3 regions of the Paenibacillus sp. A14 genome follow, and region 2 is predicted to be linked to each of the others. Evidence: predicted binding sites of a transcription regulator. Region 2 holds the regulator's gene; each other region holds the start of a gene.
What was found. Region 2 encodes Rex, which represses fermentation and respiration genes when NADH is low (regulators of the CRP and FNR family bind a similar motif). Its sites were predicted from a motif close to TTGTGAAATATTTCACAA; they were not measured.

Region 1 (6,482 bases), 180 kb from region 2:
AAGAAGATGGGCGCTCCTGTAATGGAATTGTTCTTCCGCGGCATTTTGTGTAACTGGCTCGTCTGCCTCGCCATCTGGATGGCGAACCGGGCTAAGGACGACATCTCCAAGCTGGTGCTGATCTGGTGGTGTCTTTATGCCTTTATCGCCAGCGGCTATGAGCATAGCGTCGCAAACATGACGTTGCTCAGCTTGTCCGTGCTCTTGCCGAACCATCCGGAAACGGTAAGCCTGGCCGGCTGGTTTCACAACATGATCCCGGTCACGCTCGGGAATATCGTGGGCGGCGCCGTGTTCGTCGGCATGGCTTACTGGTTCATCTCGCCAGTTCGGAAAAAATAAACGAATAGATGAATATCAAAGGCTGCCTCAACGGGATAAATCCGTTGGGGCTGTTTTTATGGTCAAAGGATATTTATTCTCTGCAACACTAGTGAATCCAAATCCGTTATATGTATAAGAGTGAGCGACGATGGGAGGGGAGCGCTTGAAGTATATGCTTGTATTGCTGCTCATTTTAGTCGTTGGTTGTACCCAAATCTCGAAAGAGCAATCCGCTCTCAAAAGCTATCTTGAGGAAAAAGGATATCGGGTGCTTTCTTACGAAGGACGCGTTGATAGTTACCAATTAACCAAGCAAAAAATAGTCACACTTCCTCATATGATCTATTGGGGCCTACAAACCGTTGATCCTTCCAACTATTTTGGTAAAACGGTGTACGTTGAAAAGTTTACGGTGAAGAATCATCCACTGGCACAAGGGAAAGTTGAGGTTTATGTTTACGTAGTCGACGGGAAGCCCTTTGGGGGAACATCAAATCCATCCGGAGAAGAATTAATGGGTGGTTATTGGTCTCTAGAGGGAAAAACGCTGGAGGAAATTCAGCTTAAGCCTTTCCAGGAATGGCAGCATGACTGGTTGAAAACATATAGCAACTGAGGTTTCAAATGGATGACGCTGCAGCGTACAGCCCGGGATCTCTCCCAGGCTGTTTTCGAAGTCCAATCAGATGCGGCAAATCTCATTCGGACATAGTTCACAATGGCAAATATCCTGCAACATGACCAAATCCTTGATCACAATCATGCCGTTCTCGTATTCCAGCGCGTCCTTCTTTCGCAGATCGCTCAGCATCCGGTTTACGCTCTCCCGGGTAGCGCCGATCATGTTGGACAGGTCGGTGTGCGTAATCTTCTTGTTGATAAGGATGTTGTCGCCATGCTGTTCGCCGTACGTGTTGCTCAGACGGATCAGGGTTGAGCAGAGGGCGCCCGGTTTGCCGTACATCATCAGGTCGCGGAATTTGGTCTGCGTCAGGCGGTGGTGGATACCCATCCATTTCATGAAGTCAATGGCGAAATCGCAGTGTTGGCAAATCATAATTTCAAGGTCCTTCTGCTCGATGACGCCGATTTCGCTATCCTCGATCACCTCGGCGGTGAAGCTGTGCTTGGTGCTGAAGAAGGGATCGGCCTGGCCGACCATATCGCCGCGACCGTACATGTATAGAATCAACTCTTTGCCTTCGTCGGTGGATTTAGTCAATTTGATCCGGCCACGCTTAACATAGAACAGTTTATCGGAAAAGTCGCCCTCCCAGAAAAGATGGGTTCCTTCGGGATACGTCTTATCTTTCATCGTAACAAGTAGCCGGTTAAAGTTTTGCTCCGTAAAGCAGCTAGTATTGCCGCGGGGTTGTGTGGCGCTCACCATTTCACTCATTTTAATTTCCCCTTTGCACTCCTAAATTTATCTGAAAATTTAAATTAATTATATAACGTTTCTTCGTATTTGAGTGGCCTGTAAAGACTGAAAAAGTGTCGAAATTTCAACATTGTGACTATTTTCACTTTTTGAAGTTGATTTATTTCACTAACCATGTGATTCATGATACATTGAAATGCCGGCAACCAAGACGGAGAATAAACCCGTGATGTAAGGAAGATATGAAAACGAATTGTGAAAAAACAAACACCAAGATGAAATAAAAGCAATTGTTTTAAACTACGTGAAAAAATTCACTATACAAACTTAAGCGGATGTGGTATGCTTTAACCATCAAGAGAAGCGCAAGGCTTCACAAGGATAAACCAGAAAGTGAAATTATTCACAATATATAAAAGGTTTATCCATAACCCCACTTAGGAGGATGAGAGAAATGGCCGTTAAGAATGATGCGACGACGAAAGCAGCCCCAGACGCACAGCAGTACACCCAAACTTTGATCGACAAGGCAAAGAAAGCATCCGAAGCGTTCATGAGCATGGATCAAGAGCAAATTGACAAAATCGTACAAGCGATGGCCTTGGCCGGACTCGACAAGCATATGTATCTGGCGAAGATGGCCGTTGAGGAGACCGGACGCGGCGTTTATGAAGACAAGATCATCAAGAACATGTTCGCGACCGAATACATTTACCACAGCATCAAATACGACAAAACGGTAGGTGTTATTGAAGACAACCAATTCGACAGCTTCCAGAAAATCGCCGAACCGGTGGGCATCATCATGGGGATTACTCCGGTAACGAACCCAACGTCCACCACGATTTTCAAATCGTTGATCGCCATCAAGACACGTAACCCGATCATCTTCGGCTTCCATCCATCCGCTCAGAAGTGTAGCGCGGAAGCGGCGAAGATCTTGCTCGAGGCCGCAATCAAGCACGGAGCTCCGGCCGATTGTATTCAATGGATCGAGAACCCTTCGATGGATCGTACGAACGCGTTGATGAATCATCCTGATGTGGCCTGCATCTTGGCTACAGGCGGTTCGGCGATGGTGAAGGCCGCATACAGCTGCGGGAAACCGGCTCTCGGCGTAGGTCCTGGTAACGTGCCTTGCTTCATTGAGAAGAGCGCAAACCTGGATCAAGCGGTGAATGACCTGATTCTGTCGAAAACGTTCGACAATGGCATGATTTGCGCATCCGAGCAAGCGGTTATTATAGAAGAACCGATTTTTGACCAAGTGAAGAAGAAAATGATTGCCAATGGCTGCTATTTCGTAAATAAAGACGAAGCCGCCAAATTGACCGCCGGTGCGATCATCGCCGAGAAGTGTGCGGTCAATCCTAGCATCGTAGGTCAATCGGCCGTTAAAATTGCAGAAATGTGCGGCATCGATGTACCGGCCGGAACCAAAGTTCTCGTAGCCGAAATCGAGGGCGTAGGTCCTAAATTCCCGTTGTCCGCAGAGAAACTGAGCCCGGTACTCGCTTGCTATAAAGTAAAAAACGCCGAGCAAGGGATCGAACGCGCGCTGGAAGTCGTTCAATTCGGCGGCATGGGACACTCGTCGGTCATTCATTCAAATAATGAAGAAATTATTCAGAAGTTCTCCGACCGCATGCCAACCTGCCGGATCCTGGTGAACCAGCCATCATCGCAAGGCGGTATCGGCGACATTTACAATACGAACCTGCCGTCGCTGACGCTGGGCTGCGGATCGTATGGTCGCAACTCGACATCGTCGAACGTAACGGCTGTAAATCTGATCAACGTGAAAAGGGTGAATCATCGTACCGTGAATATGCAATGGTTCAAAGTACCGAGCAAGATTTACTTCGAGAAAAACTCGACCCAATATCTTGCCAAAATGCCGGACATTTCCCGCGTCCTGATCGTAACCGACCCAATGATGGTGAAACTGGGCTATGTGGAAAGAGTGGAACATTACCTGCGTCAACGCCAAACGCCTGTAGCTATCGAAGTATTCTCGGATGTAGAGCCGGATCCATCCACAACGACAGTACAGCGCGGTACCGAACTCATGGAGAAATTCCAGCCGGACTGCATTATCGCTCTCGGTGGCGGCTCGCCAATGGATGCCGCGAAAGGCATGTGGCTGTTCTATGAATATCCGGACACCGATTTCCATAACCTGAAGCAAAAATTTATGGATATCCGCAAACGGATTTACAAATATCCGCGTCTTGGCCAAAAAGCTAAATTCGTAGCGATCCCTACGACTTCGGGTACCGGTTCGGAAGTAACCTCGTTCGCGGTTATCACCGATAAAATCAACGGCAACACCAAATATCCTTTGGCCGACTACGAGCTGACACCGGATGTAGCGATCATCGACCCGGAATTCGTGTACAGCTTGCCGAAAACCGCGGTGGCCGATACAGGGATGGACGTATTGACGCACGCGATTGAAGCTTATGTATCGGTTATGGCTAACGACTATACGGACGGTCTCGCGATCAAAGCGGTTCAACTGGTGTTCCAATACCTTGAGAAATCGGCTTTGACCGGCGATAAACTGGCTCGCGAGAAAATGCACAACGCTTCGACGCTGGCAGGTATGGCCTTCGCGAATGCGTTCCTTGGGATCAACCACAGCTTGGCTCATAAATGGGGCGGACAGTACCACACCGCACATGGCCGGACCAATGCGATCCTGATGCCGCATGTCATCCGCTACAATGCCAAGAAACCTACCAAATTCGCGGCATGGCCGAAATATACCAACTTCGTTGCCGACGAACGCTATGCAGAAATCGCCCGCATTCTGGGATTGCCGGCCCGCACAACGGAAGAAGGCGTGAAGAGCTTGATCAAAGCCATTCGCGATCTGAACAGAAAACTGGGCATTCCGGAAACTTTCCAAGAGCTTGGCTTCGATCCGAAAGACTTCGAATCGCGCGTTGACTATTTGGCGGATCGCGCTTTCGAAGACCAATGTACTACGGCCAATCCGAAGCTTCCGCTCGTTAGCGAACTTGCCGAAGTATACCGCGATGCTTTCTATGGAAGATTTGAAGAATAAGTGAACAATGGGCTGTGAAAACGTGACAAATATCACTTGATGTGATATTTGTCACAATCTTTCTATAGGGATTGTTATATCATAAAAATATAAATGATCCCTAGTACGTTGGTAAGTTCAGAGGAGATCATCAACAACGGATCAAGGACTTATCGGTGTCTAAAATGTGAAAATTATCACAAATTTTAGGGATCATGAGGCGCGGCATTATCCTTCAACGCCGCGTACTTCAAATATATATGGAGGGATTACAGATGTCGGTGATTGAGAGAGAAGTACAAAACACGCAAGAAGTTCAAACGGCTTGGAGAGGCTTTAAGAAAGGCAAATGGATGAAGGAAGTGAATACACGCGACTTCATCGACACGAATATTAAACCTTATGAAGGAGATGAGTCCTTCCTGAAAGGCGCCACAGCCAATACAAAGGCGCTGTGGGATATTATTTCCGATTTGTCCAAGAAAGAAAGAGAAGCGGGCGGCGTTCTTGATGTTGATGTTCATAAACCATCGACGATCATCTCCCACGCACCCGGCTATCTGGACAAAGAGAAGGAACAAATCGTAGGCGTACAGGGGGATGCTCCTTTCCAACGCACGATTCATCCTTTTGGCGGTATTAACATGGTAATCAATTCTTGCAAGGCATATGGTTTCGACCTGCCTGGCGAGATTGTAGATATGTTCACCTCAATTCGCAAAACACATAACCAAGGTGTATTTGATGCTTATACATCCGATATGAGAGCTGCCCGTAAAGCGGGGATTATTACCGGGCTTCCGGATGCTTACGGCCGCGGCCGGATCATTGGGGACTACCGCCGTGTTGCCCTTTACGGGATTAACTTCTTGATTAAACAAAAACAAAAAGAACTGAAGGATCTCGAGGTCGACGTGATTGATGAAGACGTAATTCGTCTTCGCGAGGAACTGTCCGAGCAAATCCGCGCTTTGGGTGAATTGAAACAACTTGGCGAAATGTACGGCTTCGATATTTCCAGACCGGCGGAAAATGCGAAGGAAGCCTTCCAATGGTTGTACTTCGGATACTTGGCAGCTGTCAAAGAACAAGACGGCGCCGCGATGTCCCTGGGCCGTGTATCTTCTTTCCTTGATGCTTATATTGAACGCGACCTGGCCGAAGGCACACTTACCGAGGAAACTGCACAAGAGCTAGTCGACCATTTCGTAATGAAGCTTCGGATCGTTAAATTCCTCCGTACTCCGGAATACAATGAGCTGTTCAGTGGTGACCCAACCTGGGTAACCGAATCGATCGGCGGGACAGCAGTAAACGGTACGACAAGAGTAACCAAGAACAGCTTCCGTTTCCTGCATACATTGTACAATCTGGGACCTGCGCCAGAACCAAACTTGACGGTTCTTTGGTCCGAGAAGCTGCCTGAAGGCTTTAAGAAATATTGCGCCAAGGTTTCTATCGAAACCAGCTCGATCCAGTATGAAAACGATGATTTGATGCGCCCGATCTACGGTGACGATTATGGCATCGCCTGCTGCGTATCCGCAATGGAAATCGGGAAACAAATGCAGTTCTTCGGTGCCCGCGCCAACTTGGCAAAAGCGTTGCTGTACGCCATCAATGGCGGTAAAGACGAGAAATCCGGAGCACAAGTTGCCCCTGAATTCCCGGCCATCACTTCCGAATATCTGGAATACGATGAAGTCATGAAACGCTTCAAACCGATGA
Region 2 (6,482 bases):
GCAAGCACGGAATCGAGCCCGAAGCGGTCGGCCATTTCAAGCGGACCGTATTGGAACTGGTATCCGATACGCATCGAGTCATCGATATCCTCGGCGGTGGCCACGCCTTCGCCAAGCACATGGAGCGCCTCGTTGATCATCAGACAGATGATCCGGGAAGTGACGAAGCCCGGGGATTCGTATACCATAATTCCGCGCTTATCGACAACTTCCTCCACAAACCGCTTCGTTTCTTCAAACGTGGAGTCCGAAGTTTTCAAGCCGCGGATAATTTCCACGAGATTGATTTTGGCTACTGGATAAATAAAGTGCATGCCGATCACGCGCTCCGGATACATCGTCGACCCCGCGATCTCCGTCAAGCTGAGCGTCGATGTGTTGCTGGCCAGAATAATATTGCTCGGACATACTTGGTCGAGCTGTTTGAAGACCTCGCGCTTGGCATTCAAATCCTCCGAAATGGTCTCGATCACCATATCGCAGGTACCGAGTTCGGCAAAATGCGTCACTTTATGAATTTTGGATAAGATCAGCTTCTTCTCCGCCTTGGTAATCGCCCATTTCTCGAGCTGTTTGTCCAAGCTTGTTTCGATCATGCTGTACGCATGGTTTAATTTCTCCGTCGTCTCTTCCACGAGTAGCACGTCGAGTCCTTTGGCCGCCAGCATTTCGCTGATGCCTTGGCCCATCGTGCCGCCACCAATGACACCTATTCTTTTGAAGTTCATGGTCCTCTCGCTCCATCCTTTCATGGTCTCTCCATAATATTGTACCCCTGATGTCGAATAATACATCATTTTATACCCAACATATAATAATATCTTAGCACGAGCAAAAAGTAAAAAAAAATAACCGGCATGATAAATCATGCCGGTAAAGTCAAGCTGTCACGAAATTGACAACGGAATTGATCGCCGGAAAGGCGCTCTTCTTTAAGCAAAATTTCCAGAGAACGGTCGAATACGGCCGAATGGTCGATCAAAATCTGTTTGGACCGGGCCGCAAGCTCGTCCAGAATCTTGGAGTTTTCTTGCATCAACACCTCTTTGGTTACCATGTCCATATTCACGATGCCCAGCGAGGTCAAGCCCGAAGTCATCATCGTCTGCACCAGGTTCAACGCCTGTTCGAAGTCGTTGCTGGAACCGGTGCTGCGCCCTCCGTAGTAAATCTCCTCCGCGGCAGCTCCCGCCAGGGCGATGATAATCTGCCCTTCAATATAATGCTTGGTGTACAGGTATTTTTCCTCCCGCGGATTATGGCGCACATATCCCAGCGCTCTGCCGCGCGGGCTAAGCGCAACCTGGTTGACGCTCCCCGGAGCGACGACCTCGGCGGCAACCGCATGGCCAAGCTCATGCACGGCCACGCGCCGCTTCTCTTCTTCAGTCGATTGACGGTCTGTTTTTTCGCCCATCATGACCTTGTCGATCGCCATCGATAGATGACTTTGTTTAATTTCCTCCAATTGATCGCGCATCGCGTAAATCGCCGCTTCGTTCATCACGCTCTCCAGTTGGGCGCCGGAGAAGCCGTAGGATTCCTCGGCCACCTTGTCCAAATTCACTTCCGCATCCAGCGGCTTATTCTTCGCATGAATCTCCAAAATATGACGGCGGCCCTTCTTGTCCGGCAGATCAACCTGGATATGCCGGTCAAAACGGCCCGGGCGCAGCAGTGCGCTGTCCAGCATCTCTTTGCGGTTCGTGGCCGCGATCAGCAAGACCCTCGGCGTATCGGACGTATAGATGCCGTCCATTTCAGTCAGCAGCTGGTTCAGCGTCTGGTCATACTCGCGCTGTTGGCCGCCTTCCCGTTTGCCGCCGATCACATCGATCTCATCGATAAAAATGACAGCATTCTCTTTGTTCTCCTTCGCCGCGCGTGTGCGGGCGTCCTTGAACAAATCGCGAATCCGGCTGGCCCCGACGCCTACGTACATCTCCACAAATTCGCTGCCCGATGCCGCGACAAACACGGCGTTCGTGTACTGGGCGGCCGCTTTCGCCATCAGCGTTTTGCCTGTTCCCGGAGGCCCGGTCAGCAAAATCCCTTTCAGCGGGCGAATCCCGAACTTTTTGATCTCTTCATGACGCACCATAAAGTCGAGGGCTTCCCGGAGTTCCTGTTTGGCGCTGTCTTGACCGCCGATCTCTTCAAACGTAAGCCCGGGCGACGCCACTTTCTTCCGCTTGCGCTCCTGGGAAGCCGTCGCGACGATCCCGCCGCGCATTTTAACGGCCGTAAGCAGTGCGCCCACCATGACGAGACCGACGAGCAGCGGAATCACATTATAGCCGATAAAAGCGAGAAAGATGAGGAAAACCGGGACAAATCCGGCCGCAACTTCAATCATCCACTTACGCATTAGGCCACACCCCCATACTTTGCGGTACGCGAGGTAAAATAACAAACTTGCTCGCCTTCTCATCGGTTAACGTAATATACACGTTCTTATCGTCCATTTCCGCTTTGGCCGAAACGCCTTCGGTCTGCTTTTGCAGTTCATCCAACGTAGTCGTGATATCGGTGTACTCTTTCTTTTCCATAGCTTGAGCGATCGGGAACAAGGCCTTGTCCCACAATTCGTTCAGCTTCTCTGAGGCTTTGTCTTCCACGACCACTTTTACTTCGCGGCTGCCGATCCATTTGCCGCCTTCCCGCTCAATTTGCTCAACGAGGCTGCCCAAATTCGTTCCGGGCTCCAAATCAAGTTTCAACTCCACCTGTTTTGGGGTAATATCTGTTTGTACACTTTTTACGCCTTCCATAGAATTGATTTTATGCTCAAACGGGCTCTCAACCGCCCATTGTCTATACGCAAACCATCCTCCGAACAACAACAGTGCGGATACGGCCACACTTGCCACAATCGGTCCAACACGCAATTTCACGTTGAGGTCCTCCTTGCTGTAGAAAAATATAATGATAAGTATATCAGAAAATGGTAGACAAATACGCAAATTAAACTTACAAAGATGAGTATATCACATCGTATATACGATTTCGAATCAAGTTGTGAAATTATTTTAAATTTTTACGAAAAAAGCAGCCCAATGGGCTGCTTTTTGTTCTGAAGTTGATCTTACCGGTTGGGTAAAGTAAATACTTCCTCCAACGGCTCTCCATCGCTGAATCGGAAAAACCGGTAAAAATGATGGGCTTTCTCTTTGTAAAAGAGCTGCCAGACATACTGGTTGTTGTATATCCCCGGCATCAACCGGACAGGGGTTATCCCCGGAAATTTGTCTTTAATGATCTTGCGAATTTGACTCTCCGATACGCCTTCGGAAAGGGGCTTTACTTCCGGATTCCCCTTTTCCGGCAGCCAGACCATGACTTCCCGGCCGCTTTCATCCTTCCCCTGAACGACCCAGCACACTTGGTCCCAGACGGATTTCCAGACCTCATCGGCCTCGGTCAGTCCGGTTTCTCGCATCGCCCGCTGAATCGCTTGCTTCTCCCCCTGCCGTAGATCCTGCTGTACAAAAAGATAGAAGCGGTGAAGCCCGATGAGGACGAGCCCCAACATCAGAAGGGAGAGCAGGATCCACTTGGTTCTGTTCCTCAACCTTCTCTTCCTTTCCCCGATCGGCGTAGTTTCAACATACAGTAGATCGTCTTATCGGCCGAGAAGGCGCTCGAACGCAGCTTGGGCTTCAAAACGTACTTTTTCCTCATCAAGCGTCAGGCAAGCGCCATGCTTAACCACTTGCTTGCCGTTTACCCAAACATGCTCCACATCTTTCGGTCCCGCCGAATATACGATATGGGAAATATAGTCCGTGCGGGGCAGAAAATGCGCCTGTTCCGTATTCAGGGCGATAAAATCCGCCTTCATACCGGCGGCGAGCCGGCCCGTATCCTCAAGGAACAGCGCCTTCGCCCCGTATTCCGTACCCATGCGAAGCGCCTCTCCCGCCGGGACCGCCGTCGGGTCTCCCGACACGCCTTTATGAATCAGCGCCGCCAGGCGAATCTCCTCAAACATGTCGAGGTTATTGTTGCTGGCGGGTCCATCCGTTCCCAGCGATACGGTAACGCCCGCCCTGAGCAACTCGGGCACGCGGGCTACGCCGCTGGCCAGCTTCAGGTTGCTCCCCGGGTTGTGGGATACCGTTACCCGGTGCTCCGCCAAAACGCCGATCTCCTCGTCCGTCAGATGGACGGCGTGGGCCAGCAGCGTCGGCCGATTGAACATCCCGAGATTCAGCAGGTGCTGAACCGGGCGGACGCCGTAATCGGCTACATTTTGCTCCACCTCGGCTCTCGTCTCCGACATGTGCGTGTGCATCGGCAAATCCAGCTCATGTGCCGCCTGTACAATTTTCTCAATGTAATCCGGAGGGCAAGTATATGGAGAGTGCGGCGAAATCATGGTGGTGATTCGTCCGTCCGCCTTGCCGTGCCAATCGCGCGCAAAGCTCACCGCTTCGTTCAGCTTGCTTTGCTGCACCTCAGGAGGACAGAGCCCGATTACGCCGCGAGTCAATACGGCGCGGATTCCCGATTGATCCACGACGGAAGCTACCTGTTCCATATGGTCGTACATATCCAAAAAGGTGGTCGTTCCGCCCTTTAGCATCTCCAGCACGGACAAGGCCGTTCCCCAATATACATCCTCGCCGGTAAACTTCGCTTCCATCGGCCACATTTTCTCCTGCAGCCACTCCTGAAGCACCATGTCGTCTCCATAGCCGCGCAAGAGCGACATCGCCGCATGACCATGCGTATTGATCAACCCGGGGAGAAACAACAGCCCCTTGCCGTCAAACGTTTCGGCCCCTTCCACGCCTTGCGGGCGCTCCGTTCCGACGTATGTGATCCGGTCTCCTTCGACCAGCATATAGCCCCGGATGATCGGGGTTTTCTGATCCGGCACCGCGAAGGTACCGTCTTTAATCAGCCATTTTCGCGTCATGTTCCGTATGTTCCTTTCCGCCATCCAGATAATAAGCCAAACTCATCAAATCGGTTGTGAAATCCGCCGCATGCACGCGCACTTCCGAAGGCACCTTAAGGATGGTTGGCGCAAAATTCAAAATCGCTCCGATTCCCGCAGCCACCAATTGATCGGCAACCCGCTGCGCTTCCACATCGGGTACGGTGATGATCCCGATGCGGATGTTGCTGCTCCGCACCGTATCCACCAGCTCCTCGATCGGCTGAATCGTAATATGGTTGATCTGCGTCCCGATTTTGTGGGGGGATGCGTCAAAGACCGCTACAATTTTCATATTATCTTTCACATACGCGTTATAATTGGACAACGCGTGGCCAAGATTACCGGCCCCGATCAAAGCTACATTAATTTGCTGATCCAGGTTCAGAATTTGGCGAATTTTCTCGATCAGATACGTTACGTCGTAGCCGATTCCCTTGCGCCCGAAATCTCCGAAGTAAGCCAGGTCTTTACGGATTTGCGCCGGATTCAAATCCAGCTTCTGCCCAAGTTCCTGCGAAGAGACCGTAGGCACCTCCCGGCGGCTGAGTTCATTGAGAAAGCGCAGGTACACCGGCAGGCGGCGAACCACTGCATCCGAAATTTTTTCCGATTTCATCAAATTTCCCCCTACTTACACGATTTGAGGAACACTTACGATTCCCCGGCGTTTAACCATTCCGAAATTCGAGGCACCATCTGCTCCAACGGCATATGCTCCATTTTCGGTCCGGGCAAAGAATACAAGAAGTATTTACCGTAATAGGATTCCAAGATCCGAGTATCATAAACCACCACGATCCCGCGGTCCTGCGAGGACCGGACCAGTCTGCCGAAACCCTGTTTAAAGCGGATAACGGCTTGGGGAACGGACAGTTTCATGAACGGGTTCTTCTTCTCTTGCTGCAGCCTCTCGCTTTTCGCCTCCACCAGCGGATGGTTCGGAGGCTGGAACGGCAGGCGAACGATTGCCAGGCTCGTCAAGGCCTCGCCGGGAATGTCAACGCCTTCCCAGAAACTGCTCGTGCCAAGCAGAACTGAGGCTTGCTGTCCTTGAAACCGGCGGGTCAGCTTCGTTCGGCTTCCGCTGTCCATCCCCTGCCCGATTACGGTGATCCCCTGTCCGGCAAGCAGCTCCTTCAGCGGATCATACACCTGCCGCAGCATCCGGTATGACGTGAACAGGACCAGCATTCTCCCGTGGGTGGCGATCGCCGTATCGGCCAAGGACCGAACGAGCGTAGAGACAAAATGGTCGTCTCCGACACTGCCTTTCACGCTCGGGAAATCCCGCGGAATGACAAGTAAGGCCTGTTCCCGGTAATTAAACGGGGACGGAAGCATAGAGGTGTTGAGCCGCTCCTGCTCCGCCGCTTCGGTCAGCCCCAATTGATCGATCATGTACTGGAAGGACTTGTCGACCGAGAGGGTCGCCGAAGTCATCACTACACTTTTCTTCTTGTTGAAGAAAAATTCCTTCAATTGGGTGCTCACATCGATCGGCACCGCAAAGATTTGCAGCGATTTGCTGCGGTAATTG
Region 3 (6,482 bases), on a different contig from region 2:
AATATCCCGCCTTTCTTTACCCATTTGCTCATAGCAGTTCATCTCTCCTTCGGATGTGATCCTACTTCAACAAACGAATAGCCTTACATGTCGGAACTTGCTGCACTTCTCTTCTGACTCGTATCGTCATGCTGTTAAATTTGAGTATCACTTGCGCTAGAATAAAAACAGCCCGTTCACCTCACTTTCATTTAAGAGTGAAGGACGCGCTGACTGGGCTTTATAGATAGACTATGGTCCATGACCATAATATACCAAGTAATGGTTTGTATTTCTAGAGTTTACAGTAAAATTTTTCTATAAATAGTATATAATTATTTTCCGGTTTGCTCATTTGCCTGGCGGGCCCAGCTCCGATATGATGTGAATAAGGGATCGAGAGAGGATTGTATGGGATTTGACGGAGAATACACGAAAGCTCTATTTTGACAAAATGACCGCTTATCTGGACGAGCAGAGAAGTCTGCTGCCGGATTTGAACATGAAATACCTGGGCATTGCGCTTCCTTTTCCACAGTGTAATGAGCACCGGGACCGGGTCTTTGAAAGGATAAAACATCTCCGGGAATACGACAAGGATGTCGTGATCGGCGCTCATTTTGATTTTGCGGAGGGTGGGTCGAGGAAGTTCACAAGCATTGTTTTTATAGGAAATGATTATTTGCATCTCCGGCGGATCCATGATTTTATGAAGGAACAGGGCGTGGAATTAAGCCTCAAGAATACCTGTATAATCTACAGGGAATCCACCGATGACATACATAAGAAGCTAAACGGCGGCGCGTCGAGAGTGACCAGCCTAAATGACTTGTACGCGAGCGTGGAGGTCGAGTTGAAACCGCGGAAGCTTGGGGCGGGGTATGATTTTGAACTTCATGTGCCCGATCAAGAGATCGTAAGTTACTGCTGCCATAAGGATGATGAGGAAGGATTGAAACTCGGATCCCGGCTGTTCCTAAGATCGCTGGAGCTTTACTCCACAAAGTTTCTAACCGAGGGGGTGACCATGGGATATCCGGTGGCGGACTGCGGGATCAAGGTCACGAAGATGCATTGCCGGATGTGTTTTTACCGTGATTACTATTATGTTACAGGAGCCCGCGGGTCGATTGAGACGGCTTTGAAGAAGGCGGATTGGCGGATGTACGAGCCGGTGATTGAGCTGGATTTGACCTGCAGCAGGGCTTACTTTGAGGAAAATTCCTGGTTGAACGCGGGGGAACATGCAAGTCTCCGTAAGGAGGGGGATGTCTGCAAATTGACCATGAGGTCCAGACTATCCGCCATAATGGATCATTTGGAGGAATTGCATCATCACCCGCAAATAATGGAACTCTCTATGAAAATAGGGGGTTACGCTCCTCTGGAGGAGAGTGCCCACCCTGTAAACAGGTTTGAAATCGTATATGATATGGATAAATGGAAAGAGGATTTGGACGACGAGAATTAGCCATAAAGACTGAGCTATTGATTAGCATAAAAGACATCGACGGGAAGTGTTCTTATCACACTCTTGCTCAACGCCAATGGTTTAATTGAATTTAACGGGAATTCCTCACGGTAATTTGGTGCCTAAGCGGCTGCAGAGGTGCATTAGTTAGAAAACCTACCGGTAATTCGCCTGAAATTGCGTATATCGGCAATTAGATCGCGAAATAGATGGAGATTCTCCAGCTAAATCGGATCCAAGGGTCAAGGGCGGTATATTAACGGGAGGTTTTCCAGTTAATATAGCAGTTAAGTGTGTGCTCCAGCGGCGGCGTTTGATATCTACAATGTTGGATGTTGACGAAGGATGTTTAGTTCAGACTGGATGGCTATTTACTTAAAACGAAGGAACGGAGGCAACGGGAATGAGAGAAGAGTTGATCGCCCAATTGGAGGCGTGGCACGAAGAAGATCAGTTTGAAGAAATCGTCCGTGCAATCGGGGAGGTCCCCGCGGAGGAGCGCGACTATACTCTGGTCAGTCATCTGGGCCGGGCGCTGAACAACCTCGAGCGGTATGAAGAGGCGGTGGAGCAGTTCCTGACGGTGGCGGAAGAGGGGCAAGAAGACCCGCTTTGGCATTATCGGATCGGACTGGCCTACTACTATTTGGAGCGGTATGAAGAGGCTTTGCGCGCTTTTGAAGCCGCGGACCGGCTGGACCCCGGCGATGAGGACACGCAGGAATTCCTCGGCTGGATCCGGGACAGGCTGGCCGAGGACGCGTCGGCCGAGGAGTCTGCGGAGGTACCAGCGGAGGAATCTGCGGCGGCGATGCCTGACGGAGGCGAGGAGCGCAAGCCTAACGAGGCGGCCAAACCGGCCGCCGGACTGGCCGCTGCCGGTACCGGCATGGCGGGCTTTTGGGATGACAGCGCGGAGGCGCTGGAGAAGTATGTGTCCGAGCCGCCGACGGACGATTTGGTGGCTTCCGTGGAGGAAGAGCTGGTCTTCCGCCTGCCGGCCTACTACGTGCAAATGATGAAACAGCATAACGGAGGCGTTCCCCGCCAGCGGTTTTTCCCGGTGGACCCGTCCGAATCGGGCGCGGGCAGGGAAACGGTCGAAATCGCGGGAATTCTGGGTATCGGCCGGACGAAGAAGCACTCGTTGTGCGGCGAAGCGGGCAGCCGGACGCTGATCGAGCAAGGGGGATATCCCGAAATCGGGGTTGTCATTTGTGACTGCCCTTCCGCGTATGAAGTGGTGATGCTGGATTACCGGGAATCGGGAAATGACCGCGAGCCCGAAGTGGTCCATGTGGACAAAAAAGAGAACAACCGCATCACCCGGCTCGCCCCCGACTTCGAAACCTTTATCCGCGGCTTGGCGAATGCGGAGCAGGCGTAAGAAAGCTAAAATATAATAGGGGGTAGCAAGCCCGCCCCGATTCGGGCGGGTTGTTTTCCTTCCTGACCGGAGCTAAATAAGTAACCTTTGAAAAGGAGGTCGGCATGCCACCATTAATCTATAAACAAATTATCGATGACCTGAAAAAGAACATCCACGCGGGTCGGTACCCGGACCTGAGATTGCCGGACGAGCGGAGCCTTAGCGAGACGTACCGGGTGAGCCGCAGCTCCGTGAAACGGGCGCTGGCGAAGATGGAGAGCGACGGGATTATTTTTAAGAAGCGCGGCTCCGGGACCTTCATCAATCCGCTGTATCTCAAGAACGAATCGATCTTTAATTACGAGGGTTCGAATCTGGGCGTGACGGACAATTTTCAGATGGACGGAAAAAAGCCGAAAGTCAAAGTGCTGAGCTTCGAGGTGATCTCCCCGACGGAGGAGCTGCAGCGCGATTTGTTTCTGGAACCGCACGATTTTGTATACAAAATCGTGCGTCTGCGCCTGTTCGATGAGGAGCCGTTTATGATTGAGACCGGCTACATCCCGATCAAAATCGTGCAAAATTTGAACCAGACGATTATCGAAGGCTCGATCTTCAACTACTTGGAAGAAGCGCACAATATGGCCGTAACCAAGTCCTTTCTGTCGATATTCGCGGAGCCTTCCCGGCCGGAAGACCGGGGACTGCTGAACTTGCAGGAGAACGAGCCCGTCGGCATCATGGAAGGGGTTTTTTTCCTCGATAACGGAACGCCGTTCGAATTTTCCCATATGCGCTTCCACTACAAATATATGAAATTCAATACATTTGTATCGGTGCAACGATAAGACTGAAACTTTGGTTTCGGTCTTATTTTTTTTGGGGACTGGCACGACCAATGTTCATATTATGTTCATCTTTTCACAAAATTGGACCGTATCATTTTTTGAAAAAGTCGTTATGATAGATACATAGGTGAAATGTTTCACAAACGAACGAACACAGAGATAGGAGTGAATGACATGGGAGTACCCATCGCACAACTGGACTACTTGTCGAAAACGTATTTGGAGAAGCTGGACGCTTATTGGCGCGCCGCGAACTTTATTTCCGTCGGTCAACTGTATTTGAAGGATAATCCGCTGTTAAGGGAACCTTTGAAAGCTTCGGACGTGAAGATTAAGCCGATCGGGCACTGGGGGACCATTCCCGGGCAGAACTTTATTTATGCGCACTTAAACCGGATCATCACGAAGTACGATCTCAACATGTTCTACATCGAAGGCCCGGGCCATGGGGGCCAGGTTATGGTGTCCAATTCGTACCTTGACGGCAGCTATACGGAAATTTACCCCGAAATCACGCAGGATATCCCCGGCTTGAAAAAGCTGTACAAGCAATTTTCGTTCCCGGGCGGCGTAGCCTCCCATGCGGCTCCGGAGACGCCGGGATCGATCCATGAAGGCGGCGAACTGGGGTATTCGCTTTCCCACGGCGTCGGCGCGATTTTGGATAACCCGGATTTGATTTCCGCGGTCGTGGTGGGCGATGGCGAGGCGGAAACCGGACCTCTGGCCGCTTCGTGGTTCTCCAACCGGTTCATCAATCCGATTACGGATGGTGCGGTGCTGCCGATTCTGCATCTGAACGGCTTCAAAATCAGCAACCCTACGATCCTTTCCCGTCAATCGAAAGAGGAGATTACGGCCTATTTTAAAGGGATGGGTTGGGAGCCTTATTTTGTCGAAGGGGAAGACCCCACGCGGATGCATAAGGAAATGGCTCTCGTGCTGGACGTGATCATTGAGCGGATTCATAGCATTCAGAGTCATGCGCGCAAAAACAACGATCCGACCCGTCCGGCCTGGCCGATGCTTGTGTTCCGCAGCCCTAAAGGTTGGACGGGGCCGAAGGAATGGGCCGGCGTGCCGAACGAAAACTCCTTCCGGGCCCACCAGGTTCCGATTCCGGCGGATCAAAAGAACATGCAGCATGCTCCGGCTTTGCTGGAATGGATGAACAGCTACCGTCCCGAAGAGTTGTTCGACGCAAACGGGGGCTTGAAAGCCGAGATCGCCGAAATCCTGCCGAAGGGCGAACGGCGGATGGGCAAAAATCCGGTCACCGATGCCGGCAAACTCGTGAAAGACTTGCGCTTGCCGGATTTCCGCAACTATGCGCTGGATAACTCCGTTCCGGGCAAAGTAATTGCGCAGGATATGGCCGTGCTGGGCAAATACATCGCCGAGGTGGTGCGGATCAACGAGGAGAACCGGAACTTCCGCATCTTCGGGCCCGATGAAACGATGTCGAACCGGTTGGGCCCGGTGTTTGAGGTCACCAAACGCCAATGGCTGGACGCCATCAAAGAACCGAACGACGAGTTCCTGGCGCCTTACGGCCGCGTTATCGATTCCCAACTGTCCGAGCACCAGGCGGAAGGCCTGCTCGAAGGTTACGTCCTGACGGGCCGCCATGGATTCTTCGCCAGCTATGAAGCGTTCCTGCGGGTGGTCGATTCGATGCTGACCCAGCATTTCAAATGGCTGCGCAAGGCGACCGATCAAGGCTGGCGCGCGGACATTCCTTCGCTCAACGTCGTGGCCACGTCGACGGTGTTCCAGCAGGACCATAACGGCTACACGCACCAGGATCCGGGCTTGCTGGGCCATCTGGCCGACAAGAAGCCGGAATTTATCCGGGAGTATTTGCCGGCGGACGCCAATACGTTGCTGGCCGTGTTCGACACGGTGCTGAACGACCGCCAGAAGATCAACCTGATCGTCTCGTCCAAGCACCCGCGTCCGCAATGGTTCACGGCGGAAGAGGCGCAGGAGCTGGTGGAGAAAGGCTTGAAGGTGATCGACTGGGCCAGCACGGATCAAGGCGGGGAGCCGGATATCGTCTTCGCTTCCGCCGGCACCGAGCCGACGATCGAAAGCCTGGCGGCGATCTCGATTCTGCATGAGAAGCTGCCGGAGCTGAAAATCCGCTATATCAACGTGGTCGACCTGCTGAAGCTCAGAAGCCAAAAGCTGGACCCGCGCGGCTTGTCCGACGACGAATTCGACCGCTATTTTACGCAGGATAAACCGGTCGTCTTCGCCTTCCACGGCTATGAAGGCTTGATCAAAGACCTGTTCTTTGAGCACCGCAACCATAACCTGCACGTGCACGGCTATCGCGAAAACGGCGACATTACAACTCCGTTCGATATGCGCGTGCTGAACCAAATGGACCGCTTCGACCTGGTGAAGGAAGCCGTGCTGAATCTGCCGGACGCCGGCCAATACGCCGCCATCGTCGAGGAGATGGACGCCATACTGAAGAAACATCACGAGTACATCCAGGAGGAAGGCTTCGACCTGCCGGAGGTAGAGAATTGGGTTTGGACCGCGTTGAAGTAAACTGAAATGAAAAAGTGCCCGGACTCCGATCGCGTATCGGGCCGGGCACTTTTTATTTAGAGGGGCAGGCGTGGATCCGTAAGCTTACTTGTCCGGTCCCGTCTTTATGAACTTGACGGTTTCTTGCCGCTGCTCATTTGGCAGCGTGTAGGAGATCGTCCCGTGCGAATCCGTCACGTCGCCGCCGACCGTGCGTTTGTAGCCGAGCGAGGTGAACTCGCCTTGCAGGTCGATGCGGCCGGTTTCCACATTGTTG

Region 1: adhE (bifunctional acetaldehyde-CoA/alcohol dehydrogenase) is a predicted target of Rex. The motif match lies at 2,097-2,114, and genes of this name have one in related genera.
Region 3: V4U88_RS06805 (phosphoketolase family protein) is a predicted target of Rex. The motif match lies at 3,793-3,810, and genes of this name have one in related genera.

What each region holds. Positions count from the first base shown of each region.
Region 1 is NZ_JBAGJD010000001.1:581,951-588,432, reverse strand. Features, by position in the region: gene V4U88_RS02905 (formate/nitrite transporter family protein) at 1-342, shown strand, start outside; gene V4U88_RS02900 (hypothetical protein) at 497-940, shown strand; gene V4U88_RS02895 (Crp/Fnr family transcriptional regulator) at 1,007-1,723, opposite strand; gene adhE (bifunctional acetaldehyde-CoA/alcohol dehydrogenase) at 2,160-4,775, shown strand; gene pflB (formate C-acetyltransferase) at 5,030-6,482, shown strand, end outside.
Region 2 is NZ_JBAGJD010000001.1:403,701-410,182, forward strand. Features, by position in the region: gene V4U88_RS01935 (3-hydroxyacyl-CoA dehydrogenase family protein) at 1-728, opposite strand, end outside; gene V4U88_RS01940 (AAA family ATPase) at 866-2,368, opposite strand; gene V4U88_RS01945 (hypothetical protein) at 2,361-2,894, opposite strand; gene V4U88_RS01950 (cell wall elongation regulator TseB-like domain-containing protein) at 3,086-3,571, opposite strand; gene V4U88_RS01955 (amidohydrolase) at 3,623-4,921, opposite strand; gene V4U88_RS01960 (redox-sensing transcriptional repressor Rex) at 4,899-5,561, opposite strand; gene dinG (ATP-dependent DNA helicase DinG) at 5,597-6,482, opposite strand, start outside.
Region 3 is NZ_JBAGJD010000002.1:541,726-548,207, reverse strand. Features, by position in the region: gene V4U88_RS06825 (glycoside hydrolase family 9 protein) at 1-32, opposite strand, end outside; gene V4U88_RS06820 (elongation factor G) at 398-1,450, shown strand; gene V4U88_RS06815 (SMI1/KNR4 family protein) at 1,854-2,837, shown strand; gene V4U88_RS06810 (GntR family transcriptional regulator) at 2,942-3,667, shown strand; gene V4U88_RS06805 (phosphoketolase family protein) at 3,842-6,226, shown strand; gene V4U88_RS06800 (copper amine oxidase N-terminal domain-containing protein) at 6,311-6,482, opposite strand, start outside.